2 regions of the Serpentinicella alkaliphila genome follow, and region 2 is predicted to be linked to the other one. Evidence: predicted binding sites of a transcription regulator. Region 2 holds the regulator's gene; the other holds the start of a gene.

Region 1 (16,175 bases), 470 kb from region 2:
TGTGCTGAGAAGCAACATATTATTGAATCCTTTCACTTTGAAGTTGGAAATGTACAAGATATGCAGAAGATAAAAGAACGGGTAGGTTGAAATGTTTAATAATGTAGATGGACAGCTAGCTCAGCAGATTGCAATGGGAATAGGTGTTAACCCTCCCGCAGCACTAAATAATAGCATTATAACCATTAAGTCGCCAGCAGTCAGTCAGGAAAATACTATAAGGGTTACTCAAACAAGAAAAATTATAGTCCTTGCTGAAAATGGTTTTAATTCAAATGAATTATCCTAGTTTATGTCACTAATCAACGCCAGTGGAATAAACGCAAATATTATAAGTATGAAATTAGGTATGTTAACAGGCTTAGATAGAGAGAAACATGAAGTTAACAAAACATATATAACAGCATGCTCGATTTTATATGATGGTGTTTTTATACCAGGTGGTCAACAAAATGTAAATACACTAAAGTCCTAAGGTGATACCTTACACTTTTTAAATGAAGCATTTAAGTACGCTAAAACCATTGGTGCATTAAATGAGGGTGTAGATGTTGTAATCACTGGCTCCTCCATAAAGGCAGTAACTTTATAAGAACCTGAAAGCAAATCGCAAGTTGTATTTGACTCAGGCTTAGTTACTTCAAGAGATATAACTGATATGAGTAGTTTTACAACAGAATTTATTAACGCAATTGCACAGCATCGTCATTGGGCAAGACAAACAAATAAAGATATGATACCTACATAAAAGTTATCTTCAATTTTAAAAGGAAGCTTTAATAGATATTCTTCCTTTTCATATGTTTTGATACTTAATAAACATTTGCTAAGTATTTAAACAGTATTACATTGTTTTTCTTAATACTTAATAAGTTCTATGAGACAATCATTTCCGAATCATTAACCGACATTATCTTTTCTAGATCATCTCCGAGCATCGGTCTATAGAAGTAATATCCCTGTATACCATCACAAAGATTATCCTCTAAAAATTCTAATTGCTCTTTTGTTTCAACGCCTTCTGCAATAACCTCTAAGCCCAAACTTTTACCTAAGATAATCATTGCTTTAATTATCGCTTCATCTTTTTCATTATTACCTATGCCTCTTACAAATTCCATCGCAATTTTAATCTTATCTAAAGGCAAGGTCTTTAAATAATTTAAAGAAGAATACTCTGTTCCAAAATCATCAATAGAAATAGTTACTCCTAGGCACTTTAGTTGTTCTAATGTCCTAATAACATACTCACTGTCCTTCATGAAAATTCTTTCTGTTACCTCAATATCTAAATGGGACGGGTTAATACCTGTTTCATTTAATATATTCTCTATTTGAATTACTATACTGTTATTTACAAATTGATTAACTGATAAGTTTACTGCAATTGGTACATCTAAAATTCCCTTATCTAGCCACTCTTTCTTTTGTCTACAGGCGGTTCTTAGCACCCATTCGCCAACTGCCACAATAAGTCCAGTTTTTTCAGCAATTGGAATAAAGTGTTTAGGACTAATGAATCCAATCTGAGGATGATACCATCTAATTAGTGCTTCAACTCCGATAATCTCACCAGTTATTGTATTGACCTGGGGTTGATAGCATAGTATTAGCTCATCTCTATCTAAAGCTTGATATAAGTAATTTGTAAGCTTCATCTCCTCATAAACTGAGTTTTTCATAAAATAGTCACAAAACTGATATTTATTTTTGCCTAACTCCTTTGATTTGTACATAGCTATATCCGCATTTTTTATAAGTGAGTCAGCATCTTTGCCATCAGTTGGATACATTGCTATTCCTATACTTGCAGTAATATATATTTCATTGTTATTAAATTTAAATGCCTGTTTTATTGCTTCTAAAACCTGTTCCGCTACTTCCTTTGTATAATTTTCATCAACGGGCCCACTTAATAGTATTATAAATTCATCTCCACCAACTCTAGCAACAATATCAACATCCCTTAAAATTAGCTGTAGTCTAGATGAAACAATTTTTAAAAGTTCATCTCCCCAAGTATGACCAAATGTGTCATTTACCATCTTAAATAAATCTAAGTCTAGAAAAAGTACAGATAAAGAAAAACTATTCTCCTGTGCTTCTAATATAGCCTTTTTTAGCCTTTCATTAAAGAACGTCCTGTTCGGTAAACCTGTTAAATGATCATTGAGTGCAAGTTTTCTGATTTCCCTTTCCATTTTAATACGTTTTACTACTTCTCTTTCTAACTCGACATTTGCATTTCTAAGTTCAATTGTTCTTTCGTGCACTCTTTTTTCTAGATGGTCATATGCCCCTTTTAATTTCTTTTGATAGTTCTTTATTTTTGATATGTCTTGAAAAATACAAACTGAACCTAACTTATCTCCCCATTCATCCTTTAAAGTTGATAGAGAAAATAAAACGGGAATAGGAGTTCCATCTTTCCTTATCAATTTCAGTTCAAAGCTACTGTAGTCATCATCTAGTAACATCTGCTTAATATCCCCAAATATAATTTCAATATCACTGTTTAATAACTCATTCTCCCTATATCCGAGGAGGTTGCTAGCCCCTTCATTCGTATCTACTATTATATTATTACGATTTACAACTAAAACACCATCTGCCATAGTTTTTAGTACACCAAGTAAAACATTTTGTGGATTTAGACTCATTAACTTATATCTCTTAATTGAATACCATATGCCACTAACAGGAATAAGCATCAATATAATTGCAATAGACGGAAGTAAAGCAATTCCTAAACTAGGTAGTATTATGTCGGTTATAGACCCAAATAGTGTAACTAAAACAAGTGAAAATATAATAATTCTGGCTTGATATTTTTCACGCTTTATCTTTGTGTTTTTCGACCAGTTCCAAAGTAAACCTACACTTAAAATAATATATGTAATACAGTATATAGAATGAAATTGGTTATATATAAACCCACCATCAGTGTTAATAAAAGCCCAACCTAGCTTTATCGGCACAATCTCTGCGGTTGTTATTGGCTTCACATACACATTTATATAGATTGTTATTAAAGAAGGTATATAAATTAATATATAATACATAGCATTTTTTAAATATTTATCTTTATTACATAGAACTATAAAAAAATGTAGCATCATACTATAAAATGAGCCCCAGAAGAAAGCAGAATATGTTCTCAGAAGAATGGCTGTTTCTACATCCGTTACATGATTAATTAGGGCAAAAACAAAGGCCCAAATTGAAAGATTAATACAACATACAAAGAAAAGCTTATTTAATCTATTTTTATAATCGTTTCTATATATCGTAGTACCTATACAAGCATATATAATACTACAAAGAAAAAACATACCTGTTAGTAATATCATTTTGTCCTCCCTAGTAAATTATCTAGTAAATTATCTAGTTAATAATTAAATACAAAAGACTACTTAAGTAGTCAATTGCAAAGTTTATAGAAAATTTTTAAATATTCGTCCTCAATCTCTTGAAAACCTTTTAAAGAAAAATCATGCTTTAACGCGATAGGAGGCTCTAGTTCAAATATTTTTACACCCATTAGTTCTTTAAACTCGTAATGTAATATTGTATCATCTATCTCCTCAATAATTTTAAAATCTTCTATTGTTAATTTATCTAAATTATATTTTTCATAGATGACCCTCTGAACTTGTCCTTCAATTATTAAATATTCAGGCAAGTGTCTTTTTACAGGTCTAGTAATGTCCGAAATATAGGCTTCACTAGCATCATGAAGTAGACATCCTAATTGAACCTCAGTCGAATATCCTTTTTCTCTAGCCTCCTTATAGCAATTTATACAATGTTGTCCTACAGAATAAAAATGTTTAAAATGTCCATTCGCTCTCGTCATTAAAGACAAGGCATGGGCGATATCTTTAATATCTATTAATTGTTCCTCAGGTGTTATAGGGTTAAATCTCTTTTTTGTAAAAGTTGTTATATAACTTGACATATTTCATCCTCGCATTTATATATAGTATACTTTACTATTCTATAAAATCAAAATTAAATCCTTCTTGAAATAAGAAAAACTATTAAAAAATAAAAAACCACTATTAAACTTTAGTAAATTCAATAGTGGTTTTTAACTAACCTTATGACATTAATTTGCAAATATTATTTGTAAATTCAACTGGATCATTTATTGGTAAACCTTCAATTAAAAGTGCTTGATTATATAGTACAGTTGTATATACCTTTAGCTTTTCTTTATCATTTATAAAAGCATCCTGTAAAGCCTTGAACACTTCGTGATTAACATTAATTTCTAATATTTTTTCAGCCTTTACTTCCTGGCCTGTTGGCATTGCACGTAAAACCTTTTCCATTTCAATAGAGATTTCACCTTCACTAGCTAGACATACAGGGTGATTTTTTAATCTTTTTGAAGGTCTTACGTCTTTTATCTTTTCAGATAAAAGTTCTTTCATATATTCAAATACTTCTTTATTTTCATTTCCTTCATTTTCTTCCTTGTCTTTACTTTCAATGCCTAGGTCTCCACTTGAAACTGACTTAAATTCCTTCTCTTTATAATTCATTAATATGTTTATTGCAAATTCATCTACATCATCAGTAAAATATAATATTTCATAGCCTTCCTCATTTAAAAATTCAGTTTGAGGCATTTTATCTATTCTTTCAATAGAATCTCCAGAGGCATAATAAATGTATTTTTGATCTTCTTTCATTCTTTCTACGTATTCATCTAAAGTTACCATTTTCTTTTCTTTTGAAGAGTAGAACATTAATAAATCTTGAAGAGTTTCTTTATGTTGCCCAAAATCTGTATAAACCCCATATTTTAGCTGTCTTCCAAAACTTTTATAAAACTCTTCATACTTTTCTCTTTCCTCTTTTTGAAGGAAAATTAATTCACTTTTTATTTTTTCTTTTATTCTCTTAGCAATTATTTTTAGTTGTCTATCATGTTGAAGTAGCTCTCTAGAAATATTTAATGATAAATCCTCAGAGTCCACCATTCCTTTTACAAAGCTAAAATAATCTGGAACTAGCTCACCGCATTTATCCATAATTAGTACTCCATTAGAATAGAGCTCTAAACCTTTTTCATATTCCTTAGTATAAAAATCAAATGGCATTTTTTCTGGAATATATAGGATAGCGTTATATCTAACTGCCCCATCAGCACTGATGTGAACATAGGATAATGGTTTATCATACCCATAATGCTTCTCTGTGTAAAAGTTTTCATAGTCTTCCTTAGTTAGCTCATTTTTATTTTTACGCCATATAGGAATCATGCTATTTATAACTTTTATTTCTTTTATCTCATCATATTGATTCTTAGATCCTTCCTTAAGCTTTCTCTTAGTTACCTCCATTTTAATAGGGTATCTGATAAAATCTGAGTATTTTTTAATAATAGAGCCTAATCTATACTCTTCTAAAAACTCATCATAAAATTCATCTTCTGTATTTTCTTTGATTTTTAATATTATTTCTGTACCGACAGACTCTTTTTCAACAGGCTCAACAGTATAACCCTCTGCCCCCTCAGACTCCCATTTATAAGCTTGATCACTACCTAATGCTTTAGTTACTACAGTTACAGATTCTGCTACCATAAATGCTGAGTAAAATCCAACACCAAACTGCCCAATAATATCAAATCCATCTTTTAATTCGTTTTCTTTTTTAAATGCGAAGGAACCACTTTTCGCAATAACACCTAAATTTTCCTCAAGCTCTTCTTTAGTCATACCTATTCCAGTATCAAGTACTGATAAAGTTCTATTATCTCTATCAGCTGTAATCATTATGTAATAATCATCTTTGTTAAATGTAATATTTTCATCTGTTAATGCCCTATAATACATTTTATCAATAGCGTCACTGGAATTAGAAATAAGTTCTCTAAGAAATATTTCCTTGTGAGTATAAATAGAGTTAATCATTAGATCTAATAATCGTTTAGATTCAGCTTTAAATTCTTTTTTTATCATATCCATTCTCCTTCCATAGAAACGTTTCGTTAAGTTTATTAGCACTCTGCGAATAAGAGTGCTAATAATAATTTACCAAACTTATCATATTTGTCAATAGTTTTATTGCAAATTTTCATCAACAACAATCTATCTCATCACTACAACCGCAATCCGGCTCTCTACCTGTTATCTTCCCAACTATGATTGCATATGCACACCCAACTCCAGATTTAACATCAATTGCAGCTACTGGACAATTTTTTGCACAAGCCCCACACTCCATACATTTATCCTTATTATGTATCTGGACCTTCTTATCACTAGTAGTAAATACTTCATGAGGACAAACATTAATACACATATTACACCCTATACATTGGTTTACATCTAAAGATAATGTTACAACATTTTTTAAATATTTATGCTCCACAAGTTTCACCATCCTTATTTTATACTATACTACCTAAAATTAATAGGAAAATACCTACTACCATACTAATTGCAATTGATGGTATAGCTATTTTCATTTCTTTCATTACTCCAGAGAAGGATGTGTAGGTTGATGAGCCTGTAAAGTTAACGGCTACAAATGCAGATAAGGACGGGAAAATTAACATATAGCTAAGTTGTCTTAGTATACCCATCATTGAATTGTTTACAGCTAATAAAAGCAATACCCATGATAGTCCTAATAACCAACCCTTAAAGGCAAAGGATTTCCCTGGTATCCAGGGTAAAAGAAGTGGCACTATTATACATCCTATTGTTAATGCCCCAATATATCCACACAAATCAATTACAGAAAAAAGTTCAATGCTAAAAAAAGTATTAGTGAGTAAATTCAAAGAAAATGCCGTACTTATTATATAGATAGATGGTTTTATTAAATTTACTATCTCAATTGGAGTTAAAATTAATCTATCAAAAATATTAAAATTAACCTTCCTCATTTGTGGCGTTGCAACCAGATTATTCTTTAAAAATTCTTTTATATCTGAAGCCCTGACAGGTCCGTATATTACCTTAAAACCAGTCCTTTTGTACACTTCATGGGCGGAGATACCAGGTGCACCTAGTTGAGGTAAAATTATAGTTCTGTGAGAAACAAGTTCTAACAACCTAGTACTTTTGATCTTACTTACAAGCTCATCGGTTCCGAAAGTTCCTTTACCAGCAGCACACCATACATTAACTCCTTTTGTGTCCAAAACTAATATCCAAGCATCTTTATCACTTAATTCTTTTCTCAACATATCAAAACTCATCTTATAGTTTGCAGTAACGAGTACTGGGGATTTGTCATCTGGATTTCCAATACAATATATACCTGGATCAACTTTGTAATTCATCCTATTTATTCCCCAGCGAACCTTCCAAGAGTAAATTGTGTCAAAAATAGTCAGCTTAGTTGAAACCTGCAACACTTTACAAATTGGTGTATAAATTTCGCCGACAATCCAGTGTCTATTTGGATTTTGAAAACTTAAACTACTGTCTATTTCTTTTTCATTAGAACAGCACTTATCTTTATTTCTTTCTAATTCCCACATTTATACCCCCCTTTTCAAAATAACCTATTATTTACAACAATCATTTATTTTAATTGATTTCAACAGAATTTCTAAACTCTCAATGACCTGATCCCTTTTCTTTTCTGGTATAGTTTCATACACCTTCTTAAAATATTCATTCATCTCACTCTCAATCCCCTCAAAAAGTCCATAGCCCTTTTCCTCTAAAGAAATAGTGACATACCTTCTATCCTTAGGGTTTATATCTCTTTTAGCATACCCATTATCTACTAGGCCATTTACTGTTCTACTCATAGTACTATTATCTAAATCTAATATATTGGCTAATTCATTTAATGAAATATTCTCTGCTCTACCAATCTCTACTAACGCATGACACTGAGCCATCGTAATTCCACAGCAAGTAATTTCATTTGCCTTTAATGCTCCAAGATTTCTTTCAAAGATTCTTATTATTTCCCTAAGTTTTTCATAAGCTTTTATATCTTTCAACATTAATCACCTCCTACAATAATTATATTATGCAATAATTGTATTTTGCAACTATATTTATAAAAATATAACCAAAAAATAGTAAAATATTTTTTGAATCTCAACTTAGCTTTGATTCTTACTTAGGCATAGTATACTTATATTTAAATCATTTTAATGCCTATCTAAATACAAAAAAATATTAGGTAGGGCTAGTACCATTCTAACCCTACCATTTTAACTAATAATATTCTTCATTAATTTAAGGCATTTATCTATTACTAGACCCTAATGCCCACATTTTAAACTGCATGCTTCACAGGATTTTTTAGCTGGCATAAGATTATGCTCAGTCACATGTAGAAAATCACAAAACTCTAGATCAGTTGGATACTCTTTTGTTTTAACAACCTCACCATCTACTACAGTCACTGGGAGAGCATCAACACCCTCTTTATTAATTATTTCATTAATTAATTTATTATCGATAAACATTTGAGGGCTGCTAGTTAAGTTATATCTTTCAACAATAATTCCATTACTTTTTAAATTATTTATAACTGTCGTAACTCTTAACAGTTCTTCATCTACAGATGGGCCACAAACCCCAGTAGAACAACACATTGCAGGTTCAAAAATAATCATTTTCTTCATATAAACCTCTCCTTTTTAATCTTAATTAAACTTTTTATATGTTATATAGATGATTATCTATATCTATAACCATAGACTATTATTTTATTCCAGTCAATATCTTCTAATCAGTTCTATTTAATATACGTTATTATATTTAACAAATATATATCCAAATAAACTGAAATTAATTATATTATACATTACAAGTAAAGAATTAAAGAGCCAAGAGAAATTCACTTCATTACTCCAGGCCCTTTCCAATAAAGGAGGCTACTTGCAGTTTTCAAAATTAAACACTCTAAATAAAAAGATCACTCATATTGTTACTTTTTTTGACCATACTATCTTTTAATTCCTCTAATATTTTAACAATTTGCCAATAGGATGCGAACTCACTCTTAGGTATTCTACAATTCCTAGAAATCTCTTTGATATCCTTTAGCGTATAATCTACCACGTTATTTTCAATTTCAATTTCATTCAGTAACTCACTCATACAACTATGTTCAAAACAGGGCATACAATCGAATTTATTGATATTTGTCCCTATCAGCTTTTGTTCTTTCTCCATAGCCTGCTGCAGGGCATTTTGTAATTTAATTATTTTATCATTAATACTCATTAAATTATTTGGTTCTGGTCCACTAGTTTCCAACGCATGACTTAACAAATTACAAACTTCATGGAGCTTACAACATATAGAATTATTATGATTATTTATAATATTATCTGCAATCTGGCATGGTGACATTTCCATGAATTTAAATGCATCGCATTTTTTAGAATCTTTGTTGTATATATTATTTAGTTTTTCTAGTACTTCACATTTATCAAGTTTTTTCTGCTCAATTACATCTCCTAAAGTAATATACTCATATATATAAGAATCTATTTCGTACTCCATAAATAATTTATCTGCCTCGGGTATTATAGCTACAATCTCTCCAATAGTCTGAGATGAATTGAATTTTTGCATTATTATGACCTCCTATAATTATGCTATGTAGCTTCACGATAAAAATGATTATTATATGAATACCCAATATTTATAATTACTAACTATATTTTTTAAATTTTCTAAATAACTTACATTATTGATTATACTTGCTCTGAAAGCAGAAAACTGTACACTTCATTGTATAAATACGCAAGCCTTAAAATACAAAAGGCTATACTTGTAGTTATAACTATCAATATAGCCTTTTTTATCCTTATGTTAGTTATTTTGAGTTCAGAAAACTAAAAATAATTATTAGTTTAAACTACTGTACTTTACAACTCTCAAGTCTAAGTTAACATAAGTAGTTTATAGTAGACTTCTTTTCTAATCATCTCCAAAGGATAGCCCAATATCTCTACTTGTCTTAATTAAAGGATCATCTAAACTTACAAACTTTGTTCCTTTTACATCTTTTAGAGAAATACTACCAATTTTATTATCTTTTATAACAACCATTTCATTTTCCTTACGGTCAAATATTAATTCAGCTGCTTTCGCTCCTAGTTGGGTAGCAAAAACCCTATCAAAGCTATTTGGTGATCCACCCCTTTGTAAATGACCTAAAATAGTTGCTCTAGTTTCTACACCAGAATAAGCCTCTATAGCACTAGCCAACCAATTACTAATGCCACCTAGACGTGGTATATTAAATACGTCTACACCTATGCCCCTTTTTATCATCTGTTCACCGGATAATGTTTTTGCACCTTCTGATACAATTATTAAACTGAAAGTCTTTCCTCTACTTATCCTGTCTTTTATCTTTTTATCAATTGATTCTAGACTATATTCAATTTCTGGTATAATTATTATATCAGCACCACCAGCTATACCTGCATGAAGAGCTATCCAACCAGCATCTCTTCCCATTACCTCTAGAAGCATTACCCTATGATGAGATTCCGCTGTACTGTGAAGCCTATCCAAAGCATCTGTTGCAATATCAACTGCACTAGAAAACCCAAAAGTCATATCTGTCCCAACAATATCATTGTCTATAGTCTTTGGTACCCCAATAATTTTAATGCCGGTTCTAGCAGATAGCTCAGATGCTAATCTCATAGAACCATCTCCACCAATAACAACTAAGTATTCTAATTTATGAAAATCACAGTTTTCAATTATAACCTTAGACATATCCGAATATTTCTCTTCCCCATTTATTTTTTGCTTAAAGTTAAATGGGTTGTCCCTGTTTGTTGTTCCAAGAATTGTACCTCCTCTAGACAAAATTCCTGATACGCTATCATAATCTAGATTTATGTATCTATTTTCAATCAATCCCTTAAAACCATCTTTAAAACCTATTACTTCATGTCCATGGTTTACAGATGATTTTGTAATTGCTCTAATTACCGCGTTTAGTCCTGGACAATCCCCACCACCTGTTAATACTCCAATTTTCATTTTCATATATATCCTCCATCAGTCTTTTAAAATTTTGTTTATTTATCAAATATTATGCTACAATGATATTGGGTATATATACCCCAAAAATTACATATTAATTATTTGAAAAAATTTATTTAGGAGGACTTACTATGATTTTTATACCTATTATTCTACTTGTTCTTGTTGCAGTTTGGTTGATTAGTACATATAACGGTTTCGTTGTACTCAAAGAGAGAACAAATAATGCTTGGTCTCAAGTTGAAATTCAATTGAAAAGACGATATGATTTAATCCCTAATCTTGTTAACACAGTAAAGGGCTATGCCACCCATGAAAGGGGCACTTTTGAAAAAATTACACAGGCAAGAACCGCAGCTATGGGTGCCCAATCTATAACTGATTTATCTATTGCAGAAAATCAACTTTCTGGCACACTTAAAACTCTTTTTGCAGTGGCTGAAAATTATCCTGAATTAAAGGCTGACTCAAATTTTAAGGAATTACAACAAGAGTTAAGTAATACCGAAAGCAAAATTGCTTTTTCACGTCAATTCTATAATGATACAGTTCAAAAATACAATGTGAAAGTAAAAGTTTTTCCAAATAGCATTCTAGCAGGCATGTTCAACTTTTATCAATTAGAATATTTTAATCTTGAAGATGAAAAAGAGGCAAGAAAATCCATAAAAGTAGAGTTTTAATAAGAAAGGAAAACCATTATGAGTAACAGTAAAAAAATATTTAGATTATTTTCATTAATCGTTTTTCTTTTTATTTATTCTTCAAATATTGCTTATGCAAATCGTTCTCTAAGTATTGATAAAGTTTATATTAATGTTGAAATCTTAAAAGATGGAACTATGGTCATTCAAGAAGAACGTCAAATTACTTTCAATGGCCAATATAACGGTTTCTTTCAAGAGGTAGATAAGGATAAAGGGGTTAATATTAAAGATATCAGAGTTTTAGAAAATGGTATTCCTTACGAATTTAATCCTACTACCACCTATGGCCCACCTGGTACATATCTCGTAAGAGATCAATTAAATTTAGTGCATATTGATTGGAGTATTGATGCCCTAAACGAAACTAGAACATTTGTAGTTGAATATATAGTAGAAAATCAACCGAAAATACATAAAGACATAGGTGAGCTATATTATAAGTTTATTGGCGAATGGGATGACCCTCAATACAATGTTACAGTGCTTTTAACTCTGCCGGAAGATTCTAACAGTAACGACTTAAGAGCTTGGGGGCATGGTCCATTAACTGGTGAGGTAACTATTTTAAATAATAGAGAGATTTTATGGCAAGTAGATAAACTTCCAAGTAATGCTTTTTTAGAGGGTAGAGTAACGTTTACACCTGAAATAATTGATAATGCAAAATTATATACTAGTATAGATGCACTCCCTGAAATCCTTGAGCAAGAACAACGTTGGGCTAATCAAGCAAATAGAGAGAGGTTTATATCAAGAGTTGATATCTTTTTAGCTATGTTTGTTTTATTAGGTACAATCATTATAAGCTTTTGGCTTAGACGCAAATATGCTAGACCATATCTAACTACTTTTGATGGAGAATATTATCGTGAACTCCCTGCTGATTACTCCCCTGCTGAACTTGGTGTTCTTCTTCGTAAGGGTAAGCCTAATACAGATGACTTTACAGCAACAATTATCCATCTTGCTTTAAGAGGTTATATTAGACTAGATGAATATTCATTAGAAAAAAAATCTTTGTTTTCTAAAAAAAGCGAATCAGACTTTAAAATAACCAGGCTTGAAAAATCAGATTCATTACAAACTCATGAAAAAAAAGCTTTGGATTTTATCTTTGAAGAAATATCTAAAGATTATAATCACGTAACCTTTAATGATATAGAAAACTACGCAAAAAATAAGCCAAAAAGATTTCTAGGTTTTTGGCAGAGTTGGGTTGATGGATTAGGATATACAGGGAAAACATATAATTTCTTCGATGATGGAACTAGTAAAGGGACTATAATCGGTGTAATAACTGGTATTTTTATGTTTTTCATAGGTATAGGAAGTGTTATAGTTCTATCAACTATTTTTAGTGGTATAGCATTGATTTTAACTAGTTTTGTTGTAGTTCTGGTAGCAATAACCTTGAACCGTAGAAGTCAAAAGGGCGAGGAAGATTTTGTACGATGGATGGCTTTTAAAAGGTTTTTATTACATTTCTCGGAAATGAATAAACACGAACTACCTTCCCTAGTAATTTGGGAGCATTACATGGTTTATGCTATTACTCTAGGTGTTGCTAAAGAAGTTATTAAACAACTCCAAATCCTATTCCCTAACCTTCAGGAGGGAAATCATCACTTTGGATATGGCTGGTACTACTATAGGGGCACATCTGTAGGCTCATTCAACTCCCTAACAAATAGCTTTAGTACTCTAACTACAAACCTCAATAATTCAATTAATACAGCCATAAGTAAAAGCTCATCCGGTACTGGTTCTGGAGGAGGATTTTCGAGCGGTGGTGGTTTTGGTGGCGGTGGAGGCCGTGGTGGTGGACGCTAATAAAATATATATTTAAACATAGTTAAAGGATGCTAAAGCATCCTTTTCTTCATATCCCTTTTTTATATTTTTTTATTATACTATCATACCAATTTTGAGTTCGTCTACTTTACTAATATTAATTAAATATTCAACAATAGCAAAGGAAAACTCCATTGCTACACCTGGTCCTCTAGCTGTAAGAATGTTATTATCTAATACCACCCTATCCTCTAAATATGTACATGAACCCATTTCATTATTAAATCCAGGATAACTTGTTGCATTTTTTCCTTCTATTACCCCTGCTCTTTCCAAAACAATAGGTGCAGCACAAATTGCGGCAATCAGCCCTCCCATCTCATTCATTTCTTTAACAATTTTAATAACCTTCTCATTATCTCTTAGATTAGCAGAACCAGGCATTCCACCTGGTAAAACTACACCGTCAAACTGTGATATATCTATATCATTAATTGGTTTGTCTGCCTTAACAATTATATTATGCGAACCACATACATCAAGATTGTCTAGTGATGCCGTAACAACATTAATGCCACCCCGCCTTAATACATCAATACATGTAATGCCTTCTATTTCCTCAAATCCATCTGCCATTAACAATAATATACTCTTCATAAGAACCTCCTATTGAATTTTTCTAATATCTAATTTAATTATATCCTTGTTTAACTTATATAAGCAAAAATAATCTTACATATAAGCATAAAAAATACTTTTATTCGACATAATGTGACCTTTCTTTATGGTTATATATGATAATATATATAAATTAATATAAATTAATATAAATTAATATATTAATCTATATATTACTGAGTATAGACTTTTGTTTAATCAAGTGATTATAGCTAATTTTGAGATAGTAGAACTTAAATTGGGGGTGTTCAATTAAATAAATATACACAATTTTAACAATAAATACCTATAAAGTATACAATCTATGTGCTATTATTTTAATCAATCTAAAATGTTAGGGGTGTTATTTTTGAAATCGTTAAAAGGAAAAATTACGCTAAACTTTATTATTGTTATTACAATATTAGTTGTAGCAGGCTTTTTTGGAACTCAGATGGCTACTACTAAACTAAAAATGGACTTTATCAACAGCTACAAAACATCACTTTTACTTGATTATGATGAAATGATTAAATCTCAAGTTCAATCAAGTGTTGCTATCTTAGAATATTTTTATAATTTACAACAAGCAGGTGAGCTTTCTGAAGATGAAGCAAAATATCAAGCAAAAGAAACAATTAAATCAATGAGGTATGGCACCGAAGGTTACATGTGGATAGATAGTTTAGATTACACTCTTATTGGCCACCCTATGGTTCCAGACAAAGAAGGAACAACACGCTTTGAAGTTAAAGATCCTGATGGAAATTTTGTTATTCAAAATATAATTAATGCTGTCAAAGATCCTAATCAAAATGGATTTACAGAATATCTATGGGAAAAACCTCAAGATGTAGGCACAGGAAATCTAACGGTTAAGCGTGCATACTCAGAATTATTTACTCCTTGGCAATGGGTTGTTAGTACTGGTAATTACGTTGATCATTTAGACAATACAGTGCATAACAGAACTGTAGAAATTGAAAAAAATATTAATGCTGTTATCTATACAGTATTATCAGTTTTATTAGTTCTAGCCCTTATTTCTTATGTTGTAGCTATGCTACTAAGTAAAAATTTATCAGCACCATTAGAAAAAATATCTTCTTCAATTATTGAAAACGAAGATGGTAGCATTTCTATTAAGCCTATTGAAATAAATTCGTCAGACGAAATTGGACAAGTCGCTAATAAACTTAGTATATTAGTTGAACAAATAAAAACACAACTAGATAGTACTGGCAATATATCTCATAACATAGAAGAACTATCAAGAAACTTTTTAGCTTCTCTAAATAATAGTAAAAATGCCATATCTGAAGTTTCATTTGCTGTTGAATCTATTTCTAGTGGAGCATCAGAACAGGCCATGGAAACTGAGAGAGGTGCAACTAGAGCTTTAGAATTAGGAGAAGCAATTAAAACCGAACAAGAACAACTATCATACCTAGTAAATGAAATCAATAATATTAAAAAAATCAAAGATGCTGGTTTATCAGTAATTGAAGATTTGAAGCTAAAGATGCAAGAAACAAATAAGTCTTCTAACAAGGTACTTGAAGCTGTTTCTACTACAAGCACATTTTCAGATAAAATTAGCTTTGCTAGCCAAACAATTTCAAATATCTCTGCACAAACTAATCTTCTAGCCCTAAATGCCAGTATTGAAGCTGCTAGAGCTGGAGATCATGGAAAGGGGTTTGCTGTCGTAGCTGAAGAAATTAGAAAACTAGCAGAACAATCAGCGGAATCGACCAAGGAAATTGAATCAACAATAAAAGAATTGCAACAGAAGTCATATTTTTCACTTAAAGTTATGGAGGAAACTGGAGTATCTTTACAAGAGCAAACTCAAGCTGCTGAAGCTTCAATGACTAATTTTAATTCTATAGCTAATGAGGTAGATAAAATTACTTCAAGAATTTCTTTGTTAGAAGCATCAAGCTCTACGGTATCAAGTATTAAAAATGAAATATTACAGGTTTTAGAAGGGCTATCTGCAACTGCTCAACAAAAC
Region 2 (16,175 bases):
TTTAGATAACTCATTTGCATATTCTATGGAGCCTTTATATGCCAGTGCAGATGTGTACTATATTACTAAAAAGACTAGTGATGTTTCACTTATATATATACTTGGCATTTTAAATTCCTCATTAATGTATTACTACCTATTTAATAGAGGAAAGAGAAAGGGAAAATATTTGGAATTATATGCAACTCCGCTTAAAGAACTACCAATAGTATATACGAAGGATAAAAACAAAATAAGTTTGTTGGAAAACTATGTAAAAGAGTTACTGAATTCTAATATTGATAGTACTTCAAAAGAGAATATGGAGTCTAACATAGACAATTTAGTATTTGAGTTATACAAGACTACTAGTATAGATAGGAAGGAAATTTTAAGCTTCAAAAAACCAAAGTAGTTATTCTGTTAATTTGGGTAAGAGTATGGTTTATTATTTGACCAAATCTCTTTCCCATTACTTTTAATAATGACTGTTCCATTGTAATCAGTTCTATAAATATTAATAGCCATATTTTTTAGACGATTCATAACTTCATCATGGGGGTGACTGTATGAGTTGTTATAGCCACAGGATATTAAAGCTACATCTGGATTTATAGTGTTTAAAAAAGAAAGAGATGAGGAGCTACTACTTCCATGATGTGCAATCTTTAGTAAATGAGAACGTAAAAATCTATGCTCATAATGATTTATAATATCTTGTTCTGCCTCATATTCTATGTCGCCTGTAAAAAGAAATGATTTTTCTAAATAGTCTAGCTTTAAAACTATACTCCAGTTATTTAGGTCCTCACCGTAATTCTTCAAAGGGGATAGAAAGTACAAACTAATTTCCTCATCAAAGTCTATCTTTGAGCCAACAGGCAGAGTTGATATTTTTAAACTATGATTTTTGGCAGTGATAAGCATGTTTTCGAAAGTTTTAGATGTGTGAGCAACTGGCGGTATATAAAAACTTTCTATGTTCGTGCTTTCGATTATTTTATGCAAACCACCAATATGATCACTATGAGGATGGGTACCTATTAGAACATCTAGGGATTTTATTTTATTTTTTTTCAGGTGTGCTAAAACCTTAGGACCATTACTTGTATCCCCTGCATCAATTAATATAGTCTTTTTATTTGGAGTAACAATTAGAATACTATCCCCTTGTCCCACATCTAACAAATGAATTTCAAGTAATTTTTCTGCATTATTATTATATAAATTAAATAATAGTATAGTAGACAGTATAAAGGTGCATATAATTATGCCATATTTTTTTATATTATTCATTGTTTCCCTCCATAAAAATGATAGAATATTAATAAATATTAGATTGATGATAATTTTTGAATGTAGTATTATATAGAAAGCGAATGGCCCTTTCGAGAGGAGGTTATATTATGACATTTAATATTTTCTTTGCTACAGCAGATGAGAGAAAGAGCTTTCTTAATTTTGATTGTAATATAAATTTAGAATCTATTAAAGACAAAAAAACGATAGTTGTTGAAAATAAATGTATTAAAATTATTAGACTTAAAACTGTCTATAAACATATACCAGGTTTTTGGGCTGAGGTATCTCTGCAAAATAATACTTTAGGTAAAGAGTTATATAAATCTATAACAAATAATTATGGTGAAAACAGTATTAATGAAAATGTTTTCTTTCCACAAAACAATATGTCTATTAAAGAATTAAATCTATCATGGATAAAAAAATATAATATTTTAAAGAATAGATTATCTGAGGATATGTGGAAGGTCTTTTTTCAGGAGATAAAGCATCATTTTGAATATAACAGTGTTGAGGTTGCTTATAATGGCGTATTGTTGATTCTTAAATACAATCCTTTTTTCCTAAAAAAATATAAGAGATACTATATTTTAGAAGACTTAGCTTATTATTTTGAAGAAGTGGGGAATTTGGGAAAAGCTCTTAAATGCTTGAAAATTCAATCTGTACTATGTCCAGAATCTATGGAACCCTATTTAAATATGAGTAGTTTCTATATAATTAACGGAATGGAAACAGATGCAATTGAAGTATGTGAAAAAGCTTTACTTAAAAGTCCGAAAAACCAATACTTAATGAGTAATTTAATTATTGCTGCTTCTAATATGGGTAACTTTGAGTATGCAACAGATTACTTAAGAAAGGTATTATCTGATGAACCGAATAATCCATATTACTGGAAGCTACTAGGTGATATTTTTTATGAACTTGAAAATATTGATGAAGCAATCAAGTGTTTTAAAAATTCCCATGAAAAAGGAAAGAGTGAAAATTTAGAAGACCTACAGGCTGATGTTTGTTTGAGTATTGCCACTTGTTACTATGACAAAAAAAATTATAAGGAAGCAGTTAAGTATTTTAGGAAAGTTCTTAATTACACTCCATTTGATTCTGTAGCTTTACTAAACTTATCACAGATATACTACTTTCAATTAAAAGATATTAAGGCTTCACTAAAGTATACAAAAATATTAACTGATAAAATGCCGGAAAATGGCTATGGCCAGTTTCAATTAGGATTAATATATTCACAAATGAATAGCTTTGAAAAAGCTAAATGGCATCTATATAGAGCGAGACAAATCATGCCTAATTTTTTACCAGTACAGGACGCAATTAATTCTTTGAAAAAAATAAAGTAATAAATATGTATTCCTTTAAAAATACTATAATATATAAAAGTTTTGAGGAGTGATATTTTGAAGTTAACTGTACTAGGTTGCTATGGTCCATATCCAAAAGCAAGAGGTGCTTGTTCAGGATATTTATTAGAGGATGATGATTCGAAAATATTAATCGATTGTGGTAATGGAGTCCTTTCAAAGCTTTTTGCTATAATGAGTGATCTGAACAAGTTAGATGCTATTTTCATTAGCCATTTACACTCTGATCATATGGGGGATTTATTAGTTCTTAGATACGCTATAGGTATAGGACAATTAATGGGAAAAGTTAGAAAATCAATACCTATTTATTTACCTTCTAGTCCAAAGGATGAGTATGACAAAATTCAATTTAACAATGCCTTTATTAGAAACATTATAAATGAAAAAACTACTGTAAAAGTAAATAACTTTAACGTATCTTTCAAAAAAACAGACCATTCAGTGGAATGCTATGCTATTGCATTTGAACATAGCGGAAAAAGATTTGTATATTCTGGAGATACAAAGGTTTTTGATGGATTTATAGATTTTGTAAGAGGTAGCGATTTATTTCTATGTGAAGCAAGTGTTTTAGAAAAAGATAGAACTGAAAGCATGGCTCATCTTTCAGCAAAGCAAGCAGCAGAAATCGCACTAAATGCAGGGATTAAGAGACTGCTATTAACTCATTTATTACCTGAAATAAAGCCAGATAGTCTATATACTGAAGCTAGAGAGGTTTTTCCATATATTTTAGAGATGGCTGAGGAAGGAAAAGGATACTTTATATAAATTCTCATATTATATCATTCTCTTTGTTGGGGAAAATACTATTAGCAGTAAATATATCATAATTGAGGTGATTTAATGCTAAATAGTATATTTGAACGAAGAGTTAGACATGAGGATGGTTATGACTTAATTTTAGAAATTCCTGAAAGAGAATTTTATCAGATATATGAAAATTTAGATGAGGAATCAGCAGGGGAAGTAATATCAACCTTTTTAGAATATCACCAGGATGATGGGTCTCCGAGTGATATTGAAATTAAGCATAATAAAAATACACACATAGTTACGATTTCTGCTATGTTGAATTATTTAGATAATGATCATACACCTGAACATGTCCTTCCTCATTATTTAAGAGATATATAAAATTTGTAATAGAAAGTCATATTTATTTGGCTTTCTATTTTTTTATTACACGCCTACTAAACAAAAAAGTATGTTAAAATATTACTAAATTAAACGGGATTTTAGAGTGTAGTTATAAAATTAGCTTAAGGGGATGTTAACTTGAAAAGGCCCTTTGTGTACATATTTTTTAGCTTGCTAAGTGGTATAATGATTGCATATTTCTCTAACTTTAGATTGAAGACTCCAATAGCTATTTATATGTTAATAGCTATTGTTGCTATGCTATTGGCTATGAAAAAGCATGAAAAATTTTTCATTATAGCTTTATTTATTATACTCGGAGGCATGCTTTACAACTTTTCAGTTAATGAAGAATCCATTACCTCATATGTTAATTTGAATAATCCTATCGAGGTTCTAATTATTAATGATGGTATACAAAAGGGTAGTTTCAAAACATATATGGAGTATGAGACAATAGTTAAAATAACAAATGAAAGATCTTTAATAAGAGTATATAATTCGAGTAGCTCTTTATTTGAGGTAGGAGATATAATTAGACTATATAAATATAAAGTGAATCCTATAGATTCATCTAATGAAGTTATAGGTAGCTTTTATAATATATATAAGAGCAGAGGAATTAAAAACATTATTGATGTAAACATGGATAATATATACAGAGTCGGTGCGAAAACCTTTGGATTTAGGTATTTTGGTAATAGTTTAAGAAGGTATGTAGAATATTATTTCGATCAATCCTTTTCGAATCGAGAAGGAAGTCTGTTGAAGAGTATTATATTTGGTAATAGAGGATATATGCCACCTGAAATGATTGCACATTTTAGTAAAAGTGGTACCGCACATATTATTGCAGTTTCAGGTTTGCATATAGGATTATTAATTGTCTTTTTAGATCGTATATTAAAGCTTATAAAAATAAGAAAGACATATATAAAAATAATAACTGTTTTTATATTGCTTTTATATTCATATGCAGTTAACTTTCCAGTATCTATAGTACGGGCTAGTCTAATGTATTATTTATATATAGCTGCTTTTTTTCTAGAAAGAAAATATGATGCAATAAATACTATGATGCTAATAGCAGTCATACTATTAATTTTAAATCCACATATTATTTTTTCAGTTTCATTCCAACTGTCATTTTGTGCAACTTTCGGAATACTAGTGCTTTATCCTTTAATTTATTCTAGATTAGAAGGATTTGTTCATAAGAGTATATGTGGTCTACTTGCGGTTACATTGTCTGCACAAATAGCCACGTTACCAATATTAGTTTTTCATTTCAATTACTTATCAATTATTTCTATAGTTGCTAATTTATTAATAGTACCTGTAATAGGAGCTTTGATTTCTATAACATTAATTAGCATTATATTAAGCTTATTACCTATAAATATTGCTATTTTTTTAAACTTTCTAATTAATTTACTATTAAAGTATATTCTTAAAATTGCAGAAATTAGTAGTGAATCTCTTTTTTCAGGTATTACTATTGAATTTATTCAGCTATATCATGTTATAATTTACTATGTAGTTATTGTTTTAATCTACATGTTAGTAAAAAGTAGAAAACAATTTGGTATATACACTTGGAGGATTAATAATGAGTTATAAGGAAATTGCGAAAGATATAAAAAATAATAATTTAAAGAAAATGTATTTATTTCATGGTGAAGAGAGTTATTTAATGAACCACTATATAAATGAAATTAAAAATAAATTTATTTCTAAGGATTTTGAGGATTTAAATTATATTAAAATGGATGAAAAAGAATTCACAGTAGATAAATTAATAAATTCATTAGAGACATTACCTTTCATGTCTGAAAAAAAAATAGTAGTAGTTAAAAACAGTGAATTATTCGGGACTAAGAAAAAAATGCTATCAGAGGACGAGGAAGATAAGTTAATTAAGTATTTAAATAACTTGCCAGATACTGCTTGTTTAATATTTGTTACTTTTGATGCTATTGACGCAAGAAAAAAAATAAGTAAGGAAATTAAAAAAAATGGAACGGTAATTAGTTTTGACAAACTACAATTAGCTGAACTTAAAAAGTGGATTGAAAAAATATTAAGAAGCCATAAAAAAGAAATGAATCAATCTGATATTACATATTTTATAAATAATCTTAACTACTTTGATAAAAGTGGTAATCAGGATTTATATAATATTGAAAATGAAATTAGAAAACTAATTGCTTTTGTTGGGGATAAAGATGTAATACATGAAGGTGACATAAATTTAGTTTTCGTATCCACATCACAGAATAATATATTTAAGCTTTTAGATGAAATAGAAAAAAATAATGTAAAAAAAGCAATAAATATTTTAAATGAATTAATTAATGAAGGTGAACCAATTATTAAAATATTAGTTGTTTTAAGTAATCATATAAGAAATTTATTTAAGACAAAATTACTTTTAGTTCAGGGGTATTCCTCTAAGATGATAGCCCAGGAATTAAAGATTCATCCATTTGTAGCTGGAAAATTAGTAGATCAATCTAGAAGATTTGACGAAAGAAGGTTAAGAAAGCTTATAGACATATGCTTGGAATTTGATGCAAAGATAAAATTGAGTAAGATAAAGCAACAAATTGCTACAGAGCTATTAATAATAGAAATGTGTAAAAATAATAATAATTAAGCAAATATAAAAGCGTACCAAAAGGTACGCTTATTTATAATAAACCTGAGACACGGTTTTTTTTTAGATAAAATTAAACTGCTTTGTTGATTTTTTGCGCTAATCTTGAAACTTTTCTTGAAGCTTTAGATTTGTGAATTACATTTTTAGCAGCAGCTTGATGTAATTTTTTCTCAACAGTTTTAAGTAAAGCTTTAGCTTCTTCTAAGTTACCTAGGCTTAAAGCATCTTCAAATCTTCTAATAGCTGTTTTAAGTTGAGATTTTACCATTTTGTTTCTCAAAGTTTTTTTAGCAATAACTTTGATTCTTTTTTGTGCTGATTTTATATTTGCCAATTATTTCACCCCCTTAAATGGTCGCTAACATCGATAATTTTACCAAAAAAAAGTATGGATTGCAATAAGAAATATTGTATATTATATATTCATTTATTTCCTTTATTAATTTCCATTATTCATTATTCATTACTTTTTTTAACAAAACCTCTATATTAGCGGGTTATAATTTAATACATTAAATTATTTATTTTTAAAAATTATATATAAATATCTAAATAAAATCAAATAATAATAAAAAATATAGAGAATAAAATTTTACATTAGGAAATGAGGTATATTGATGTTTAATGTAAGAACTGATTTAGCTATGGAGGTTAGAGAGCTATATAAAGAGAGAACTAAACAGGAAGTTGAAGGGGTATCCGTTGATGTAGAAGAAATGGGGAATGTTAATATAACCAGAGTCGATATTATGAATGATTATGGGGCTCAGGTAATGGGTAAGGCCAAAGGGAAGTACATAACTTTAGAATGTAAAGCTTTACGTAGGGCAGATGCTGATTTAAAGGATGAAGTAAGCCAAACCTTAGCTAAAGAACTTAAAAAATTAGTAGTGATAAAGGAAAATCCTAAAATTTTAATAGTAGGACTAGGTAATTGGAATATCACTCCTGATGCATTAGGCCCAAAGGTTGTTTCTAAGGTATTTGTTACTAGACATCTATTTAAAATGTATAATAAGGAAGGCGATAAGGATTTAGCAGAGGTTAGTGCGATTTCCCCGGGTGTAATGGGTACAACAGGGTTAGAAACCTCTGAAATCATTAGAGGAATAGTAGAAAAGTCAAAACCAGATATGGTTATAGCTGTAGATGCATTAGCTTCTCGTAAAATGGAAAGGGTAAATACAACTATTCAAATTTCTACTTCTGGAATTAGTCCGGGTTCGGGAGTTGGGAATAAGCGAATGGCTCTTGATAAGGAAAGTTTAGGAATACCTGTTGTTGCAATTGGGGTTCCAACCGTTGTTGATGCTGCTACATTAACTAGTGATACAATAGAGATGGTAATAAACGAATTTTCAAACGAAGCTATTGTTGGCTCTCAGTTTTATAATATGCTTGGGGAACTTAAGGAACAAGAAAAATATAATTTAATTAGAGAAATATTAGAACCATATGGAGCAAATCTTGTGGTTACACCTAAAGAGGTAGACGAAGTAATTGTAAACATGGCACAAATCATTGCAAATGGAATTAATATAGCTGTTCATCCATCCATAGATTTAAAAGATGTTAATAGATATTTAAACTGAAAATAAGGAATAATTAACGCCCACCTTTCATATTAATCAATAGATACTTAAGAAGGTGGGTGACACTTTTGGGTAAAAAACCTAGAAATAGCTTTAGTGATGACCATTACAATTTAATAATAGCAGTACTTCTAATAGTAATCTTTTTCTTTTTAATGAAGATAGTAATACAATATAACTTTAAGGATTTCATTTCTAATAACAATCAGTCAATATTTATGAAAGGTACAATTAGTCATGCTTTTCCAGCATCAACAATTAATGATAACAATAATATTAGTACTTTTGGAAGCGTTAATAAATCCTTGTTTAAAAGTATTTTTCGGGTTGATTTAAGTAATCCAGTGACATATGCTCAAGCGCAATTCCCCGCAAGTTATCTTCATCAAAATAACTTTAGTAGTCAAAGTGCCTTCAATCAAAGGAAGTTAAATGATGAAACGAGCAATAATAATCCTGTTATATACTTTACGAATTTTGATGGTACAGAAATTGATATTACGGAAGGTGACGAAGATGACTTAGGAGAGCTTAGGTCTGGTGGTGTGTATTTACTTGAGGAAAATAACGTAGTAGATAGTATAAATAATAATGAGGTGGATTTAGGGAATATAGATAAGCCGAGACCTATTACTTTTGAAAAAGGAAAACCACAGATTTTAATTTATCATACTCATGGTACCGAGTCTTATTATCCTGCTTCAGAAGGAAATTACCATTCCTTAAGAACTCAGTACACTGTAATACATGTATCTGAAATAATTACTCGAGAGCTTGAAAAAAGAGGATTTGAAGTTATCCATGATCAAACATTACATGACTATCCATCATACAATGGTTCATATAGTAGGTCTCTAGAAACGGCCAAAAACATACTAGATAAAAATCCTACTGTTAAAGTAGTACTAGATATTCATAGGGATGGATTTGATAATGTTGATGCTACACCAAATAGACAGAATTTAATTAATAATAATACTGTTTCAATTAATGGAGAGACTGCTACACGATTTCAGTTTGTTATAGGGCCTGATAGTAAGAATAGATCAGAAGTAGAAAAGTTTGCAAAGCTTGTTAAAGCTGTTAGCGATAGTAAGTACCCAGGGTTTAGTAAGCCGATTTTAGTTAAGCCTCTAGGAAGATACAACCAGTTTTTATCGGATTATTATGGGCTAATTGAGTTAGGTAGTAATGCAAATACAATTGAGCAGGCAGAAAGAACAGCTAAATATTTAGCTGATGTATTAGCTACATCCCTAGAATTATTAAGTCAATAATAATGAATAATAATATTGCCTTTAATAGTTTAAAATTTTTAAAAACGCTTAAACTAGTAAGGGTGATTTTTTTATGGGCCGGATGGCAAAAAAACAATTAAGAAAAGAAAAAAATATTAAAGTGACATATATATTATTAGCCATATTCATTTTATTGATTGTAGGTCTATCTCTTGTAGATAAAACTATAGGACATATAACAGGAAATAATGACATTAGGGCTATTGACATAGAGGTTGAAAATGATATAGCTATAGTACATTTCCTAGGCAATGAGTATGATATAGATTATGTAGACATAGCAGTAGAGATAAGAAGTAAACTAGAAGAGGCTTATGAAGTTACATTGGATAACATTATAGCTATAAAGGAAAGAATCCTTTCTATAAATGTCGGAGGTTAACCGACATTTTTTTCAAATTTATATAAAAAATATACACACTAAAATATTATTGTGATATAATTTAAAAAGTTAACCTAAGATGAAGTTTAAAGGAGCGATTTGAATGCCAAGCGAGAGACTAAGTAAAATAAGAAATTTTTCAATCATTGCTCATATCGATCATGGAAAATCAACCTTGGCTGATAGACTTATTGAATATACAGGCCTAGTCAGTGAAAGAGAAATGCAAGAGCAACTATTAGATAATATGGATTTAGAAAGAGAACGTGGAATTACTATAAAACTACAAAATATTAGACTTATATATAAGGCTAAGGATGGTAATGAGTATTACTTAAACTTAATTGATACTCCTGGTCATGTTGATTTTACATATGAGGTATCCAGAAGTTTAGCTGCTTGTGAGGGTGCAATTTTAGTAGTTGATGCAGCGCAAGGAATTGAGGCTCAAACCTTAGCGAATGTTTACTTAGCATTAGAGCAGAATTTAGAAATAGTACCAGTTATAAATAAAATAGATTTACCTAGTGCTAGACCAGATGAAATTAAGAGGGAAATTGAAGATGTTATTGGTTTAGATGCTAGTGATGCCCCATTAATTTCTGCTAAGGAAGGAATTAATATTATTGATGTATTAGAAGCCATAGTAGCAAAAGTTCCTGCCCCTTCGGGTGATGAAAATGGACCACTAAAGGCCCTAATTTTTGACTCATACTATGACAATTATAAAGGTGTAGTTGCATATATACGTGTGGTAGAAGGAACCCTTAAAAAGGGCATGAAAATAAAAATGATGGCTACAAATAAGGAGTTCGAGGTAACAGAAGTAGGAGTTATGTCACCGGGACAAATTCAAGTAGATGCATTAATGCCAGGAGATGTTGGCTACGTTGCCGCAAGTATTAAGGATGTTAAAAATTGTAGGGTTGGGGATACAATTACAGATAAGAATAACCCAACGGCTGAGCCACTGCCGGGATATAGAAAAGTTACCTCAATGGTATACTGTGGAGTTTATCCTGCTGAGGGTGAAAAATATGAAGATATTAGGGATGCATTAGAAAAGCTTCAAGTAAATGATGCGGCTTTAGTATTTGAGCCAGAGACCTCTGCAGCCCTAGGATTTGGTTTTAGATGTGGATTTTTAGGATTGTTACATATGGAGATAATACAGGAAAGATTAGAGAGAGAATTTAATCTAGACCTTGTAACTACAGCTCCTAGTGTAATTTATAGGGTTACAAAGACAAACAATGAGGTAGTAATGATACAAAATCCAGCAAACCTTCCTAAGCCACAGGAAATATACATGATGGAAGAGCCTATAGTTAAGGCAAGTATAATGGTTCCAAATACCTATGTAGGAGCAGTTATGGATCTATGCCAAGATCGTCGTGGTGAAATGAAGAATATGGAGTATATTGAAGAGACTAGAGTAATACTTCATTATGAACTACCATTAAATGAGGTTATATATGACTTTTTTGATGCTCTTAAGTCTAGAACTAAAGGATTTGGTTCTCTGGACTACGAATTTTTAGGATATAGAGAGTCTGACCTTGTAAAACTTGATATTCTAATTAATTCAGAGCAAGTAGATGCGCTTTCTTTTATCGTTCATACAAGTAAGGCTTATCCAAGAGGAAAAGCAATGTGCGAAAAGCTTGTAAATGAAATACCAAGACATCAATTCCCAATACCAATTCAAGCTTCGATTGGAACTAAGGTAATAGCTAGGGAAACAATTAGGGCTTTAAGAAAAGACGTTTTAGCTAAATGCTACGGTGGAGATATAACAAGAAAGAAAAAGCTTCTTGAGAAACAAAAAGAAGGTAAGAAAAGAATGAGACAAGTAGGAAGTGTAGAGGTACCTCAAAAGGCCTTTATGTCTGTGCTTAAGTTAGATTAATAAATCAAAAGAATCTTCGTTAGAAGATTCTTTTATACTTTAATTATATATTACTTTATTTATATATTTTATTAATGGGCGGGCGGTGAAAAGTTGGAACCTGTAAGTATATATATTCATATACCTTTTTGTAAGCAGAAGTGCTTTTATTGTGATTTTAATTCATATAGCGGTAAAGAGCCATTGATGGACACTTATGTAGATATGTTAATTAAAGAAATAGAGTTATATAGGCATAAGCTTTCTAAATATATGGTAAAGACCATTTTCATCGGTGGAGGAACTCCGTCCTTATTAAATAATGAATGTATTACAAAAATAATAGATGCTTTAAAGAAAAACTGCAATATAGAAATGAATGCTGAAATTTCTATAGAGGTTAATCCTGGCACTGTTAATAAGGAGAAGTTAGAGCTATATTATGATTTAGGCATTAATAGATTAAGTATTGGTCTACAGTCCTGTTACAATGAGACCTTAAAGCTTATTGGTAGAATTCATAGCTATGAGGACTATTTGAGAAATGTTAGAGAGGCTAGGGAAGTTGGTTTTACAAATATTAACACAGATTTAATCTTTGCTTTGCCTGGCCAAACTGTTGATCAGTGGATACACTGTTTATCTGAGCTAATAAAACTAAAAATACCACATATATCTACTTACAGCCTTATAATCGAAGAGGAAACTCCTTTTTATACTTGGGTAGAAGAAAAAAAGATTGCACAGCAGGATGAAGATACAGATTTAAAGATGTATGAGGAGGGTATTAGATTTTTAAGAAATAGTGGATATAAACATTATGAAATATCTAATTTTGCACTTCCAGATTATGAATGTCGGCATAATATAAATTATTGGTTAAATGGTGAATATATTGGGTTTGGAGCAGGAGCCCACTCTAATGTAAATAAGGTAAGGTATAGTAATATCAATGATATCACTGGATATATGTTGTCTTTAAAAGATAACAGACTTCCGATAATGGAAGAGATTAAAACTACATTAAATGATGAAATAAGTGAAACTATGTTTTTAGGACTTAGACTTCTTGAAGGTATAGATATATCAGATTTTAAGAGGAGATTTGGTAAGACTCCACAGGATATATATGGAGATATATTATTAGAATTAAAAGAGAAAAAACTAATAGCATATGACAATGAAGTTATTAAATTGACTGAATCAGGGCTGGTTTTATCTAACATTGTTTTCCAACAATTATTATTGGATTAAAAATTCTAATTTTAGTATTGACAAATAATTTCTGAAATGATATTTTATAGTCAGAATAATTAGCACTCAACAAATAAGAGTGCTAATAAAAAATAGGGTGATAATATGAAACTAAATGATAGGAAGCTAACTATATTACAAGCTATTATTCATGATTACATCCAAACGGCAGAGCCTGTGGGTTCAAGGACATTATCTAAAAAGTATGAACTTGGAATAAGTCCAGCCACCATAAGAAATGAAATGTCTGACCTAGAAGAGCTTGGTTTTTTAAAGCAACCTCATACCTCTGCAGGGAGGATACCTTCAGATAAGGCCTATCGATTGTATGTGGATGATTTAATGGAGATTAAAAGAATAGCAGAGTACCATAGGCAACAAATGAAAGTGGATTTATTGAAGAAGTTTGGTGAGGTAGAACAATTACTACAGTATAGCTCAAAGATAATTTCTCAACTTACTAATTATACTTCTGTTGTTTTGGCACCTCATATTAAGGAAAATAAAATTAAACATGTGCAGCTTGTCCCAATAGATAGTGAAAAGGTTCTTGCAGTAATGGTTACAGATACAGGAATTGTGAAAAATCCAATTTTAAAGCTGAGTGAAAAGGTAAATAATAATACATTAGAACGAATATCAAATATTATAAATGCAAAGATACAGGGCAAGACTATAAAAGAGATAGAAAACGATATAGTTCTAAACATAAAAACAGAGATGGGCGAATTCGAAAGCTTAGTTCAATCTATTTTCCCTGATATATTCAGTGGTTTAGAATCTGGGGATGAATTTGAATTGTTTATGAGTGGAGCAACAAATATCTTTAATTTTCCTGAATACAATGACTTAATAAAAGCAAAAGCCTTTTTGAAGTTGTTAGAGGAAAAACAAACACTGTCAAGCTTAATAACTGGTTCTAGTGATTCGGGATTAACGATTTCTATTGGAAGTGAAAATAGCTGTGAAGAGGCGAAGGAATGTAGTTTAGTTACAGCCACATATAAATTAGATGGTAGTACTGTCGGATGGTTAAGTGTTATTGGCCCAACTAGAATGGATTATTCAAATGTTGCAGGAGTAATGCTTCAAGTTAGTCAGTATATAAATGATTTATTAAGAAAAAGATATAAATAGATTTGTTTATTAAAGTAATTGGAGCTTCTGCCATAAATTAGGCAGTAAGCTATAAATAATAAGTGCGAAGTGCATTGCATTTTGCACTCTATCTTTGTATTATAATTTGAAAAGGGTAGGTGAATGTTTAGCAATGTTTGAGGAAAATATTAAAGAGGATAATCAGATATCAGTAGAAGAAATGGATGCTGATAGCAATTTAGAGGCTTTTCAAGAAGAGATGAAGGATCAACAGGAGGCAGAAAGTATTGAGAATCTAAAGAATTTACTTAAGGAAAAGGAATTAGAGAGTATAGATTTTCAAAATAGACATCAAAGGCTTCAGGCAGATTTCATAAACTATAAAAAAAGAGTTGAAAAAGAAAAAAGTGAAATATATCAATATGGAGTTGAAAAACTTGCTATTGATTTGTTAAATATTATTGACGGCTTAGAAAGGGCATTAGACTCACAAAAAGACACTACAAATAGCTTTACTGAAGGAATACAGTTAATATTAAAGCAGTTTTTAGATATATTAGATAAACATGGTATTAAGGAAATTGAGGCCTTAAATAAGCCCTTTGATTTAAATCTTCATCATGCAGTTATGAAAGAAGAGTCAGATGTAGAATCTAATACGGTTATAGAAGTGTATCAAAAGGGTTATACAATACATAGTAAAGTGTTAAGGCCTGCAATGGTTAAAGTATCAGCATAATAACTTAGTTAAATTTTAAAATATAAAAATATATAAATATATAAATATATAAATATATAAATATATAAATATAAAATTGAAGGAGGATATATATGAGTAAAGTAATTGGAATAGATTTAGGAACAACAAACTCATGTGTTGCTGTGTTAGAGGGTGGGGATCCAATTGTTATCCCAAATTCAGAAGGAAATAGAACGACACCTTCAGTAGTTGCTTTTGGAAAAGATGGTGAAAGAATCGTAGGGGAGCCTGCAAAAAGACAAGCAGTTACAAACCCTGATAGAACAATAATATCTATTAAAAGACATATGGGAACCAACCATAAAGTAAATATTGATGGTAAAGAATATACACCTCAAGATATATCTGCTATGATACTTCAAAAATTAAAAGCAGATGCTGAGGCTTACTTAGGAGAAAAAGTAACAGATGCAGTAATTACAGTTCCAGCGTATTTTACAGATAGCCAAAGACAGGCAACTAAAGATGCGGGAAAAATTGCAGGGCTTAATGTTCAAAGGATTATTAATGAGCCAACTGCTGCTTCTTTAGCCTATGGATTAGATAAGGGAGATACTCAACAAAAAATATTAGTATATGACTTAGGTGGAGGAACTTTTGACGTTTCTATACTAGAGCTAGGGGATGGAGTATTCGAAGTTTTAGCTACTAATGGAGATAATAATCTAGGTGGAGACGATTTCGATGAGGCTATTATTAACTACTTAGCAGAGCAGTTTAAAAAGCAAGAGGGAATTGATTTAAGACAAGATAATATGGCACTTCAAAGATTAAAGGAAGCTGCTGAAAAGGCTAAAAAAGAGCTTTCGAGCACAATGACAACTAACATTAACTTACCATTTATTACAGCTACAAATACAGGTCCAAAACATATGAACATTGATTTATCAAGAGCTAAATTTGATGAGTTAACTGCTCACTTAGTTGAAAGAACAATTGGACCATTAAAAAATGCTATGAGAGATGCTAAATTATCAGCAGGGGATATTGATAAAGTTATTTTAGTTGGAGGTTCAACTAGAATTCCTGCAGTGCAAGATGCAGTAAAGAAAATAACTAATAAAGACCCGCATAAAGGTATTAATCCTGATGAGTGTGTTGCTGTTGGAGCATCAATTCAGGCAGGGGTATTAACTGGAGAAGTTAAGGACGTATTATTATTAGACGTAACTCCTCTGTCCCTAGGAATTGAAACTCTAGGTGGAGTATTTACGAGACTAATCGAAAGAAATACTACTATACCAACTAAGAAAAGCCAAGTATTCTCAACAGCTGCAGATAATCAATCAGCAGTGGATATTCACGTTCTTCAAGGTGAGAGACAAATGGCTGCAGATAATATAACTATGGGAAGATTCCAATTAACAGGAATACCATTAGCTCCAAGAGGAGTACCTCAAATAGAAGTAGCCTTTGATATTGATGCAAATGGTATCGT

What was found. The regulator HrcA, encoded in region 2, represses chaperone genes, less so after heat shock. The targets are predictions, from matches to a motif close to TTAGCACTCNNNNNNNNNGAGTGCTAA.
Region 1: a site for HrcA is predicted at 6,011-6,037, ahead of htpG (molecular chaperone HtpG). Genes of this name have one in related genera too.

The regions. Positions count from the first base shown of each region.
Region 1 covers NZ_CP058648.1:2,480,626-2,496,800, reverse strand. Annotated here, with positions in the region: gene HZR23_RS17920 (catalase-related domain-containing protein) at 1-90, shown strand, start outside; gene HZR23_RS17250 (hypothetical protein) at 92-289, shown strand; gene HZR23_RS17245 (type 1 glutamine amidotransferase family protein) at 338-475, shown strand; gene HZR23_RS12680 (EAL domain-containing protein) at 876-3,350, opposite strand; gene HZR23_RS12675 (phosphohydrolase) at 3,422-3,958, opposite strand; gene htpG (molecular chaperone HtpG) at 4,101-5,972, opposite strand; gene hgcB (mercury methylation ferredoxin HgcB) at 6,091-6,384, opposite strand; gene hgcA (mercury methylation corrinoid protein HgcA) at 6,404-7,504, opposite strand; gene HZR23_RS12655 (MarR family winged helix-turn-helix transcriptional regulator) at 7,532-7,981, opposite strand; gene arsD (arsenite efflux transporter metallochaperone ArsD) at 8,246-8,611, opposite strand; gene HZR23_RS12645 (hypothetical protein) at 8,892-9,569, opposite strand; gene HZR23_RS12640 (6-phosphofructokinase) at 9,918-11,006, opposite strand; gene HZR23_RS12635 (LemA family protein) at 11,135-11,686, shown strand; gene HZR23_RS12630 (DUF2207 domain-containing protein) at 11,705-13,540, shown strand; gene HZR23_RS12625 (DJ-1 family glyoxalase III) at 13,616-14,158, opposite strand; gene HZR23_RS12620 (methyl-accepting chemotaxis protein) at 14,529-16,175, shown strand, end outside.
Region 2 covers NZ_CP058648.1:2,954,851-2,971,025, reverse strand. Annotated here, with positions in the region: gene HZR23_RS15165 (Eco57I restriction-modification methylase domain-containing protein) at 1-394, shown strand, start outside; gene HZR23_RS15160 (ComEC/Rec2 family competence protein) at 403-1,275, opposite strand; gene HZR23_RS15155 (tetratricopeptide repeat protein) at 1,386-2,642, shown strand; gene HZR23_RS15150 (MBL fold metallo-hydrolase) at 2,700-3,437, shown strand; gene HZR23_RS15145 (hypothetical protein) at 3,513-3,803, shown strand; gene HZR23_RS15140 (ComEC/Rec2 family competence protein) at 3,945-5,426, shown strand; gene holA (DNA polymerase III subunit delta) at 5,416-6,462, shown strand; gene rpsT (30S ribosomal protein S20) at 6,536-6,799, opposite strand; gene gpr (GPR endopeptidase) at 7,083-8,057, shown strand; gene spoIIP (stage II sporulation protein P) at 8,126-9,334, shown strand; gene HZR23_RS15115 (hypothetical protein) at 9,417-9,737, shown strand; gene lepA (translation elongation factor 4) at 9,841-11,646, shown strand; gene hemW (radical SAM family heme chaperone HemW) at 11,740-12,879, shown strand; gene hrcA (heat-inducible transcriptional repressor HrcA) at 12,985-14,016, shown strand; gene grpE (nucleotide exchange factor GrpE) at 14,150-14,716, shown strand; gene dnaK (molecular chaperone DnaK) at 14,809-16,175, shown strand, end outside.